DNA from 3 places in the Stenotrophomonas muris genome. Region 2 is predicted to be linked to each of the others. Evidence: predicted binding sites of a transcription regulator. Region 2 holds the regulator's gene; each other region holds the start of a gene.
What was found. Region 2 encodes HrcA, which represses chaperone genes, less so after heat shock. Its sites were predicted from a motif close to TTNGCACTCNNNNNNNNNGAGTGCNAA; they were not measured.

Region 1: the regulator HrcA is predicted to act here: its motif matches at 2,071-2,097, upstream of ACUVWL_RS19650 (co-chaperone GroES).
Region 3: the regulator HrcA is predicted to act here: its motif matches at 1,593-1,619, upstream of rpoH (RNA polymerase sigma factor RpoH).

What each region holds. Positions count from the first base shown of each region.
Region 1 is NZ_CP199879.1:4,237,900-4,241,174, reverse strand. Features, by position in the region: gene groL (chaperonin GroEL) at 6-1,655, opposite strand; gene ACUVWL_RS19650 (co-chaperone GroES) at 1,737-2,024, opposite strand; gene ACUVWL_RS19645 (endonuclease) at 2,336-3,275, shown strand, end outside.
Region 2 is NZ_CP199879.1:1,955,424-1,958,698, forward strand. Features, by position in the region: gene dnaK (molecular chaperone DnaK) at 1-370, opposite strand, end outside; gene grpE (nucleotide exchange factor GrpE) at 553-1,068, opposite strand; gene hrcA (heat-inducible transcriptional repressor HrcA) at 1,132-2,196, opposite strand; gene recN (DNA repair protein RecN) at 2,312-3,275, shown strand, end outside.
Region 3 is NZ_CP199879.1:4,200,750-4,204,024, reverse strand. Features, by position in the region: gene purD (phosphoribosylamine--glycine ligase) at 1-599, shown strand, start outside; gene rpoH (RNA polymerase sigma factor RpoH) at 706-1,581, opposite strand; gene ung (uracil-DNA glycosylase) at 1,860-2,573, opposite strand; gene ACUVWL_RS19460 (response regulator) at 2,570-3,275, opposite strand, start outside.

The DNA.
Region 1 (3,275 bases), 2.2 Mb from region 2:
TGGACTTAGAAGTCCATGCCGCCCATGCCACCCATGCCGCCCATGCCACCGGCGCCACCCATGGCCGGCTCGTCCTTCTTCGGAGCTTCGGCAACCATGGCTTCGGTGGTGATCATCAGGCCAGCGATCGAGGCGGCGTTCTGCAGCGCCGAACGGGTCACCTTGGTCGGGTCCAGGATGCCGAACTGCAGCATGTCGCCGAACTCGCCGGTGGCGGCGTTGTAACCGAAGCTGCCGGTGCCTTCCTTGACCTTGTTGATGATGACCGACGGCTCGTCACCGGCGTTGGCCACGATCTCGCGCAGCGGGGCTTCCATCGCGCGCAGGGCGATCTGGATGCCGTGGTTCTGGTCTTCGTTGGCGCCCTTCAGGCCGGCCAGCGCGGTGATCGCGCGGACCAGGGCAACGCCGCCGCCCGGAACCACGCCTTCTTCAACGGCCGCACGGGTCGCGTGCAGGGCGTCGTCGACGCGATCCTTCTTTTCCTTCATTTCGATTTCGGTCGAGGCGCCGACCTTGATCACGGCAACACCGCCGGCCAGCTTGGCCACGCGTTCCTGCAGCTTCTCGCGGTCGTAATCCGAGGAGGTGTCCTGGATCTGGGTCTTGATCTGCGCCACGCGTGCATCAACGTTGGCCTTGTCGCCGACGCCGTCGATGATGGTGGTGTTCTCCTTGGAGACCTGCACCTTCTTGGCGCGGCCCAGGTCCTTGATGGTGGCCTTCTCCAGCGACAGGCCGACTTCTTCGGAGATCACGGTGCCGCCGGTCAGCACGGCCATGTCTTCCAGCATCGCCTTGCGACGGTCGCCGAAGCCCGGGGCCTTGACGGCCACGACCTTGACGATGCCACGGATGGTGTTGACCACCAGGGTGGCCAGCGCTTCGCCTTCGACTTCCTCGGCCACGATCAGCAGCGGCTTGCCGGCCTTGGCGACACCTTCCAGCACCGGCAGCAGGTCACGGACGTTGGAGATCTTCTTGTCGTGCAGCAGGATGAACGGGTCATCCAGGTCAGCGGTCTGCGACTGCTGGTTGTTGATGAAGTACGGCGACAGGTAGCCGCGGTCGAACTGCATGCCCTTGACCACGTCCAGCTCGTTGTCCAGGCCCGAGCCTTCTTCAACGGTGATGACGCCTTCCTTGCCGACTTCCTTCATCGCGTCAGCGATGATCTGGCCGATCGACTCGTCCGAGTTGGCCGAGATGGTACCGACCTGGGCGATCGCCTTGTCGTCGGCGGTCGGCTTGGAGATGTTCTTCAGCTCGGCGACGGCGGCCGAGACGGCCTTGTCGATACCGCGCTTGAGGTCCATCGGGTTCATGCCGGCGGCAACGGCCTTGGCGCCTTCGCGGATCAGGGCCTGGGCCAGCACGGTGGCGGTGGTGGTGCCGTCGCCGGCATCGTCGTTGGTGCGCGAAGCAACTTCCTTCACCATCTGCGCGCCCATGTTCTCGAACTTGTCAGCCAGTTCGATCTCCTTGGCGACGGAGACGCCGTCCTTGGTGATGGTCGGCGCGCCGAAGCTCTTTTCCAGCACGACGTTGCGGCCCTTCGGGCCCAGGGTGGCCTTGACGGCATTGGCGAGAACGTTGACGCCGCGCACCATGCGCGAACGGGCGTCTTCACCGAAACGAATATCCTTGGCAGCCATTGCATTTACCTCATTGGTAGCGCCGGACGATGCCCGGCGGCTGGGAGTTTGGGATCAGGTTGAAACAGGTCGCGCCGGGGCTCAGCCGATGACGGCGAGCACGTCGTCTTCGCGCAGGACCTTGTATTCGACGCCTTCGCTCTTGTACGAGCTGCCGGCGTACTGGCCGTAGATGACCTTGTCGCCGACCTTCAGCGACGGCGCGCGCACGTTGCCGTTGTCCAGCGGCTTGCCGGGGCCGACGGCCACGACCTCACCCTTGGTGGACTTTTCCTTGGCCGAGTCGGGGATGACGATGCCACCGGCGGAGATTTCGTCGGCTTCGATCGGCTTGACCACAACGCGGTCGTGCAGCGGCTTGATGCTCATAGGAGACCTCTTAAGTGATTGATTGGTCTAAAAAAGTCCGGCGATGTTAGCACTCACCCCAGGCGAGTGCCAGAACCGCACGTGAAGAAACCCGACAACGTCGGGAGCAGGGCAGAGATGGAGCCCCGCCGCCCCCTTTCAAGGGCGGAATGAAAAAATTTTTCCGCCCGCGCGCCTCGGCCAAGGCGTCGGGCTTGGACAATTTCGGTGACAAGCGTCGCACTGTCAGATATCTGACGTTCATTTACGACAAAGTGTCACTGGATCGGCCTTAGGCTCGGTCAGGCATTCCCAATCACAAGGAGTAGTCGATGCGATTGCTGTCCCCGCTTGCCGCCGCCTGCCTGCTGGCACTGGCCGCCGCGCCGGCCCAGGCCGAGGTTTTCATCAACGAACTGCACTACGACGACAGCACCGCCGCCGGTGACGTCGGCGAAGCCATCGAAGTGGTCGCCACCGCCGGCGAGGACCTGTCCGGCTACCGCCTCTACCTCTACAACGGCAGCAATCCTTCGGCGGCCGCGGTCTACGCCAACAACCCGGTCCCGGCCGGCACCGCCGCCGGCTGCGGCAGCGCGACCATCGCCGTGGTCAACTACCCGACCAACGGCATCCAGAACGGCCCCAACGACGGCATCGCCCTGGTCGATGCCAGCGGCAAGGTGGTCCAGTTCCTCAGCTACGAGGGCGCCATCACCGCCTCCGGTGGCCCTGCCGCCGGCATGACCAGCCAGAACATCCCGGTGGCCGAGACCAACAGCACGGCCGCGGGCACCTCGCTGCAGCTGACCGGCAGCGGCAGCCAGTACACCCACTTCACCTGGGCCGAGTCGGCCAGGCAGACCTTCGGCAGCTGCAACAACGGCCAGACCTTCAGTGGCGGCGGCACGCCGGGCCCGAACACACCGCCGTCGGTCTCCACCACCACCCCGGCGCAGGGCAGCAGCACCTTCCCGGCCGCCGCCGACCTGGAAGTGGTGTTCAGCGAGACGGTGAACCTGGCCAGTGGCGCCTTCGCCCTGAGCTGCGGCACCTCCGGCAGCGTGCCGTTGACCTTCCCGGCCAGCGGCCGCAGCGTGAAGCTGTCCACCAACACTGCGCTGGTGGCCGGTGAGGCCTGCCGCTTCGACATCCGCGCCGCGCGCATCACCGACCTGCAGGGCGCGCACCCGGCCGCCGACAGCCGCATCGCCTTCACCGTGGCCAGCACCGGCGGCAATCCGGACCCGGGCAACCCGGGCGTGCCGGCCG
Region 2 (3,275 bases):
TCTTCTCCAGCACCTTGGCCGAGATTTCCTGCGGGGCCATCTTCTTGCCATCGCTGGTCGACACCCAGGCATCGCCGTTGTCATGGGCCAGGATGCTGTACGGGACGTGGGCGATGTCCTTCTGCACTTCGGCGTCGGTGAACTTGCGGCCGATCAGGCGCTTCACCGCGTAGAAGGTGTTCTTCGGGTTGGTGACGGCCTGGCGCTTGGCCGAGGCGCCCACCAGGACTTCGCCGTCCTTGGTGTAGGCGACGATCGACGGGGTGGTGCGATCGCCTTCCGAATTCTCGATGACGCGGGCCTTGCCGCCGTCCATGATCGCCACGCACGAGTTGGTGGTGCCGAGGTCGATACCAATGATCTTGCCCATGGGGGAGACTCCTGAGGATGCTTGTTGGGGTCAGTCCGGCCGTTCGGCCGGTGGATGAATACGATGTGGGGGAGGCTCGTGGAACATTCAAGCCATCTCCCGAACGCTGTGTTTCCGGTCGCCCGGCGCGTTCAGCGTCGGGCCGGGTGACGGGACATTCCCGCCTTCCGGCCCTGGAGGGGTCAGTCGGCGGCCACCACCACCAGCGCCGGCCGCAGCAGGCGCTCGTTGAGCAGGTAACCCTTCTGGAACACGGTCACCACGCTGCCCGGGGCGGCGTCTGGGGCCGGCACCTGGCTGATGGCCTGGTGGTGTTCCGGGTTGAACGGCTGGCCGATCGGGTCCAGCAGGACCAGCCCGTTGTCGGCGGCAACCTTCAGCAGCTGCTTGTAGGTCAGCTCCAGGCCCTCGCGCAGCGGATGCGGGTCATCGCCGGCCGCCTTCAAGCCGGCATCCAGGCTGTCGAACACCGGCAGCAGCTCGCCCAGCAGCTTCTCGTTGGCGAACTTGCGGGCCTGCTCGATGTCACGGGCAACGCGCTTGCGCTGGTTCTCGAGGTCGGCGCGCTCACGCAGCGCATCGGCCTTGATCTGCTCGACCTCGGCGCGCAGGCGCTCCACTTCGTCGTTGACGCCGGCGGCGGCGGCCGCATCGGCGGCAGTCTGCTGGGATTCGATATCTGGATGTTCGTGGTTCATGTCTGGGTCCCTGGCGGTCAGTCTCCGCCTCCACCCACCCTAGTGTGGGCGGGATGCTGCGTTTCAAGCGTCGGATGTTCCAGGAGTGCGCCCGGCTGGCGAAAACGCCGCGCCGAGTACATCGGCAGTAGCCTGGACCAGCGGGATCATCCGGTCGTAGGCCATCCGCTTGGGGCCGATCACGCCCAGCACGCCCAGCACCTGGCCATTGGCCGTGTAAGGGGCAGTGACTAGCGAGACGCCCTGCAGCGGCATCATCCCGGTCTCCTCGCCGATGAAGATGCGCACGCCGGGCGCCTGGATGGTCCGCTCCAGCAGCTGCAGGATCTCGCGCTTGCTGGAGAACAGCTCGAACAGCTCGCGCAGCCGCTCCAGGTCGGACAGGTCCTGCACCCCCATCAGACGGGTCTGCCCGGCCACCAGCATGTCGTCGGCCGCCGGCTGCAGGGCCTGCTCGGCCAGCTCGATGCTGTGCGCCAGCAGCTGCTCCAGCTCCGAACGGGCATCACGCAGTTCCAGCAGCAGGCGGGTGCGGATCTCGGCCATCGGCAGGCCGGCGAAATGCGCGTTGAGGTAGTTGGCGACCTGTTCCAGCTGGCCCGGCGCGAACTCCTGGCGGGTCTCGATGACCCGGTTCTGCACCTCGTTGTCGGCGAACACCAGGATCGCCAGCACCCGGCGCCCGTCCAGCGCCACGAAATCGATCTGGCGGAACGCGAACTGCTCGCGCCGCGGGGCGCTGACCACGCCGACGAAGTGGCTCATCGCCGACAGCAGCTCCGAGGCGCTGCCAAGCAGGGCCTGGGTGCTGCCGCCGCCGGCCAGTTCCTGGCGCAGCCGGGCCAGCTCGCCTTCGCCCGGCGGCTGCATCTGCAGCAGGCTGTCGACGAACACCCGGTAGCCATGTGCGGTCGGGACGCGCCCGGCCGAGGTGTGCGGCGAAGCCAGCAGCCCCAGGTCTTCCAGGTCACCCAGGATGTTGCGGATGGTGGCCGGACTGACCTCCAGCCCGGCCACGCGCGCCAGCGTCTGCGAGCCGACCGGCTCACCGTCCTGGATGTAACGCGCGATCAGCGTGCGCAGCAGATGGCGCGCACGCGGGGCAAGCTGGTCGGGAGAACCGTGCATGGAATCAACCTGTGAGACACGGACACTAGATAATGGCGGCGGATCACCTTGGCAAGTCATTGGACCTCCCGCGCCCGCGTGCTAGCGTTGCGCGGCTGCTGACACCCCCTTACCCATGCTCAGACATCTTTCGATCAAGGATTTCGCCGTCGTCCGCGCCACCGAACTGGAGTTCGGGCCAGGCATGACCGTGGTTTCAGGCGAGACCGGCGCCGGCAAGTCACTGATGGTCGACGCGCTGGGCTTCCTGTCCGGCCTGCGCGCCGACAGCGGCGTGGTCCGCCACGGCGCCGCGCGCGCCGAGCTGTCGGCCGAGTTCGCGCTGGACCAGCTGCAGGCCGCGCGCCAGTGGCTGGCCGACAACGAGCTGGACGACGAGGAGCAGTGCCAGCTGCGCCGCGTGATCCGTGCCGATGGCGGCTCGCGGGCCTGGATCAACGGCCGCCCGGTGACCCTGGCCCAGCTGGCCGACCTGGCCTCGCTGCTGGTGGAGATCCACGGCCAGCACGAACAGCAGGCCCTGCTGACGCGCCCGTCGCAGCTGGCCCTGCTGGACGCCTATGCCGGCAACGAGGACGAGCGCCGCCAGGTGCGCCGCGCCGCTGCGGCCTGGCAGGCGCTGGTCGATGAATCGCTGGCGCTGTCGCAGCAGGGCGACGTCAGTGACCGGATCGGCTTCCTGGAGCACCAGCTGCGCGAACTGGACCGCGAAGACCTGGAACCGGAGTCGATTGCCGCGCTGGGCGCCAGCCACCGCCGCCAGGCCCATGCCAGTGCCCTGCTGAGTGCCTGCCAGGCGGCCAGCAACCAGCTCAATGGCGACGACGGCAGTTCCGCGCTGGACCTGCTGCAGCAGGTGCGCCACGAGCTGTCGCGCCTGATCGAACACGACCCGCGCCTGGGCGAGGTCGACGGCCTGATCGAGAATGCCTCGATCCAGCTGCACGAAGCCCTGTCGCTGCTGGACCGCGTGCATGACGACCTCGACGCCGACCCGGAACAGTTCGAGGAGAACGAGCGTCGCCTCGGCCGCCTGCACGACCTGGCCCGCAAGCACCGTGTGCCGATGGACGAGCTGG
Region 3 (3,275 bases), 2.2 Mb from region 2:
GCATGGGCGCCTATTCGCCGGCCCCGGTGGTGACGCCGGAGGTGCATGCACGGGTGATGCGCGAGGTGGTGAACCCCACCGTGCAGGGCATGATCGCCGACGGCATCCCGTTCACCGGTTTCCTCTACGCCGGCCTGATGATCGATGCCAGCGGCGCACCGAAGGTGATCGAATTCAACGTGCGCTTTGGCGACCCGGAAACCCAGCCAGTGATGCTGCGCCTGCAGTCGGACCTGGTCGAGCTGGTGGAAGCGGCCATCGATGGCCGCCTGGATGAGGTCGAAGCGCAGTGGGACGCGCGCCCGTCGCTGGGCGTGGTGCTGGCGGCCAGGCCGTACCCGGAAGCGCCGATCACCGGCGACGTGATTTCCGGCCTGGACGACGTGCCGGCCAGTGCCAAGGTGTTCCATGCCGGTACGGCATTGGATGCTCAGGGCCACGTGGTCAGTGCGGGCGGTCGCGTGCTGTGCGTGGCCGCACTGGGCGACAGCGTGCGCGACGCGCAGGCCAATGCCTACGCCGGCGTGGCCAAGGTGAGCTGGGCCAACGCGTTCCACCGCAACGACATTGGCTGGCGCGCGATCGCACGCGAGGGGTGAGGCGGGTGCGGCATCAGGGCATCCACGCGTGGCGTGGATGAGAACGCCGCAAAAAACAAAAAGGCCCGGCAATGCCGGGCCTTTCTTCATTCCAACGCCGCCCCGCTTACGCGGTGAACAGCGCCTTCATCTTCTTCAGCGCGTTCGCTTCAACCTGGCGGATGCGCTCGGCCGACACGCCGTACTCGTCGGCCAGTTCCTGCAGCGTCACCTTGCTGTCCGCGTCCAGCCAGCGGCGGCGGATGATGTCGCGCGAACGCGCATCCAGTTCCGCCAGGCCTTCGCGCAGCAACTGCATCTGGTTGTCTTCGCTGTCGGCACGTTCGTAGGCCATCGACGGGTCTTCGTCGTCGGCGACCAGGAACGCGGCCGGCGACGGCGGCGCGTGCTCGTTGTCCTCGTCGGTCGGCGCATCGAACCCGATATCGCGACCCGACAGGCGCGACTCCATTTCCATGACCTCGCGCTCGGACACGTTCAGGTCCTTGGCCACCGCGCTCACTTCCGCCGCGTTCATCCAGCCCAGGCGCGTCTTCGACTTGCGCAGGTTGAAGAACAGCTTGCGCTGCGCCTTGGTGGTGGCGACCTTCACGATGCGCCAGTTCTTCAGGATGAACTCGTGCATCTCGGCACGGATCCAGTGCACCGCGAAGGAGACCAGGCGCACGCCCATGTCTGGGTCGAAGCGCTTGACCGCCTTCATCAGGCCGATGTTGCCTTCCTGGATCAGGTCGCCCAGGGCGAGGCCGTAGCCGTTGTAGCCGCGGGCCACGTGCACCACGAAGCGCAGGTGCGAATGCACCAGCTCGCGGGCAGCGTCCAGATCGTTGCCGTCGCGGAAGCGACGGGCCAGGTCCTGTTCGTCATCGACCGACAGCACCGGGATCTGGTGCACGGCACCGATGTAGGCGTCCAGCGAACCGAGCGCACTGGGAATCGGGAGATTGTTTGCCACAAGGGCAGTAGAGGTGTTCTGGCTCATAGGCACCCATCTTAGCAGTCCGGGATTTGGACTGCTAAAGGAGGAAAAAGTTCCAGCATCCCATTGATGCAACACTGGTCCCAAACAGAGCCCTACCGTAGCGCGATTTGATGACAGTGGCGAGCATGCTTTTCGGGATTCACAATCCCTTGGAATTCAAGCAATTACCTGCCGTAAAGCGGCCGATTCCGGTCAAGCGGAGCTGAACGGGCCGTTCTGAAGGCCCATTCAGGCCCGGGAACGTTGCCCGGTGTTCAGGCCCAGCGGCCCGCCGGCCCTCAGAGTGCCGAGCGCGGCGGCAGCGACCAGTCGATCGGGGCCTGGCCGCGGCGCTGCAGGTACTCGTTGGCCATCGAGAAATGACGACAGCCGAGGAAGCCCCGATGGGCCGAAAGCGGCGATGGATGCGGCGACTTCAGCACGCGATGGCGGCGGGTGTCGATCACCTTGCCCTTCTGCTGCGCATAGGCGCCCCAGAGCATGAACACCAGCCCTTCGCGCTCGCGGTTGAGCACATCCACCACGTGGTCGGTGAAGCCTTCCCAGCCACGACCCTGGTGCGCACCGGCCTTGCCCTCTTCCACCGTCAGTACCGCATTGAGCAGCAGCACGCCACGCTGCGCCCACGGAATCAGGCAGCCGTGGTCCGGACGCGGGATACCGAGATCGCCCTCGATCTCCTTGTAGATGTTCAGCAGCGACGGCGGCACCGGCACGCCCGGCGGCACCGAGAAACTCAGGCCATGTGCCTGGCCGCGACCGTGGTACGGGTCCTGCCCGAGGATCACCACCTTCACCTGCTCGAACGGCGTGGCGTCGAACGCGGCGAAGATCTGCGGGCCGGGCGGGAACACCGCCGCGCCACTGGCCTTGCGCTGGCGCAGGAAGCTGGACAGCTCGCGCATCTGCGGCTGCAACAGGTAATCGCCGACATGCTGCTTCCAGCTCGGTTCCAGCTGGATCGTCGGGGTGTCGGCTACTTCATCCATCATCGCAACAGAGGTCCATCGTTCAATCGGGCCAGCCTCAGCTGGAACAGCACCTTGGTGACCAGCAGCCGTTCTTCGATCGGCTTGAGCACCAGGTCGTTGGCACCGGACTGCAGCAGCCCGGTCTGGTTGTGCGGGTTGCCATCGCCGGTCATCACCAGCACCGGCAGGCGGCGCTTGCCGTAGCCGAAATCCACGCGCACGCGCTGCACCACGTCGCGACCGCTCAGTTCGCCCTTCAGGGTGACGTCGGTCAGCACCAGGTCGATGCGGTGGCGACTGCGGCCCAGCGACTCGGCGGTGAGCAGGGTGAACGCTTCTTCGGCGCTGACCACGTGCAGCACGTTCAACTGCTGGCGTTCCAGCATGCGCTTGGTGGCCTCGGCCACCACGCGGCTGTCCTCGATATAGAGGATGGTGGCACCGGGGATGGTCTGGGGCTGCACGTAGCCGCGGATGAAGGTCGCCAGTGCTTCATGGCCGAGCGATTTGTCGAAATAGTCGGTGACGTACTCGGTGAAGCGGCGCTGCTCCAGGTGCTGCTGGGCATCGCCGGAGACCACGATCACCGGCACATAGGCCTGGCCGGCCGCTTCGCGCACCATCCGCGCCAGCGCCAAGCCGTCGCCATCGCGCAGGGTCAGCGAGGTCGTCACCAGGTCCACCGGCCCCTGTGCCAGCGCCTGCTGTGCGTCCTCGATGCTG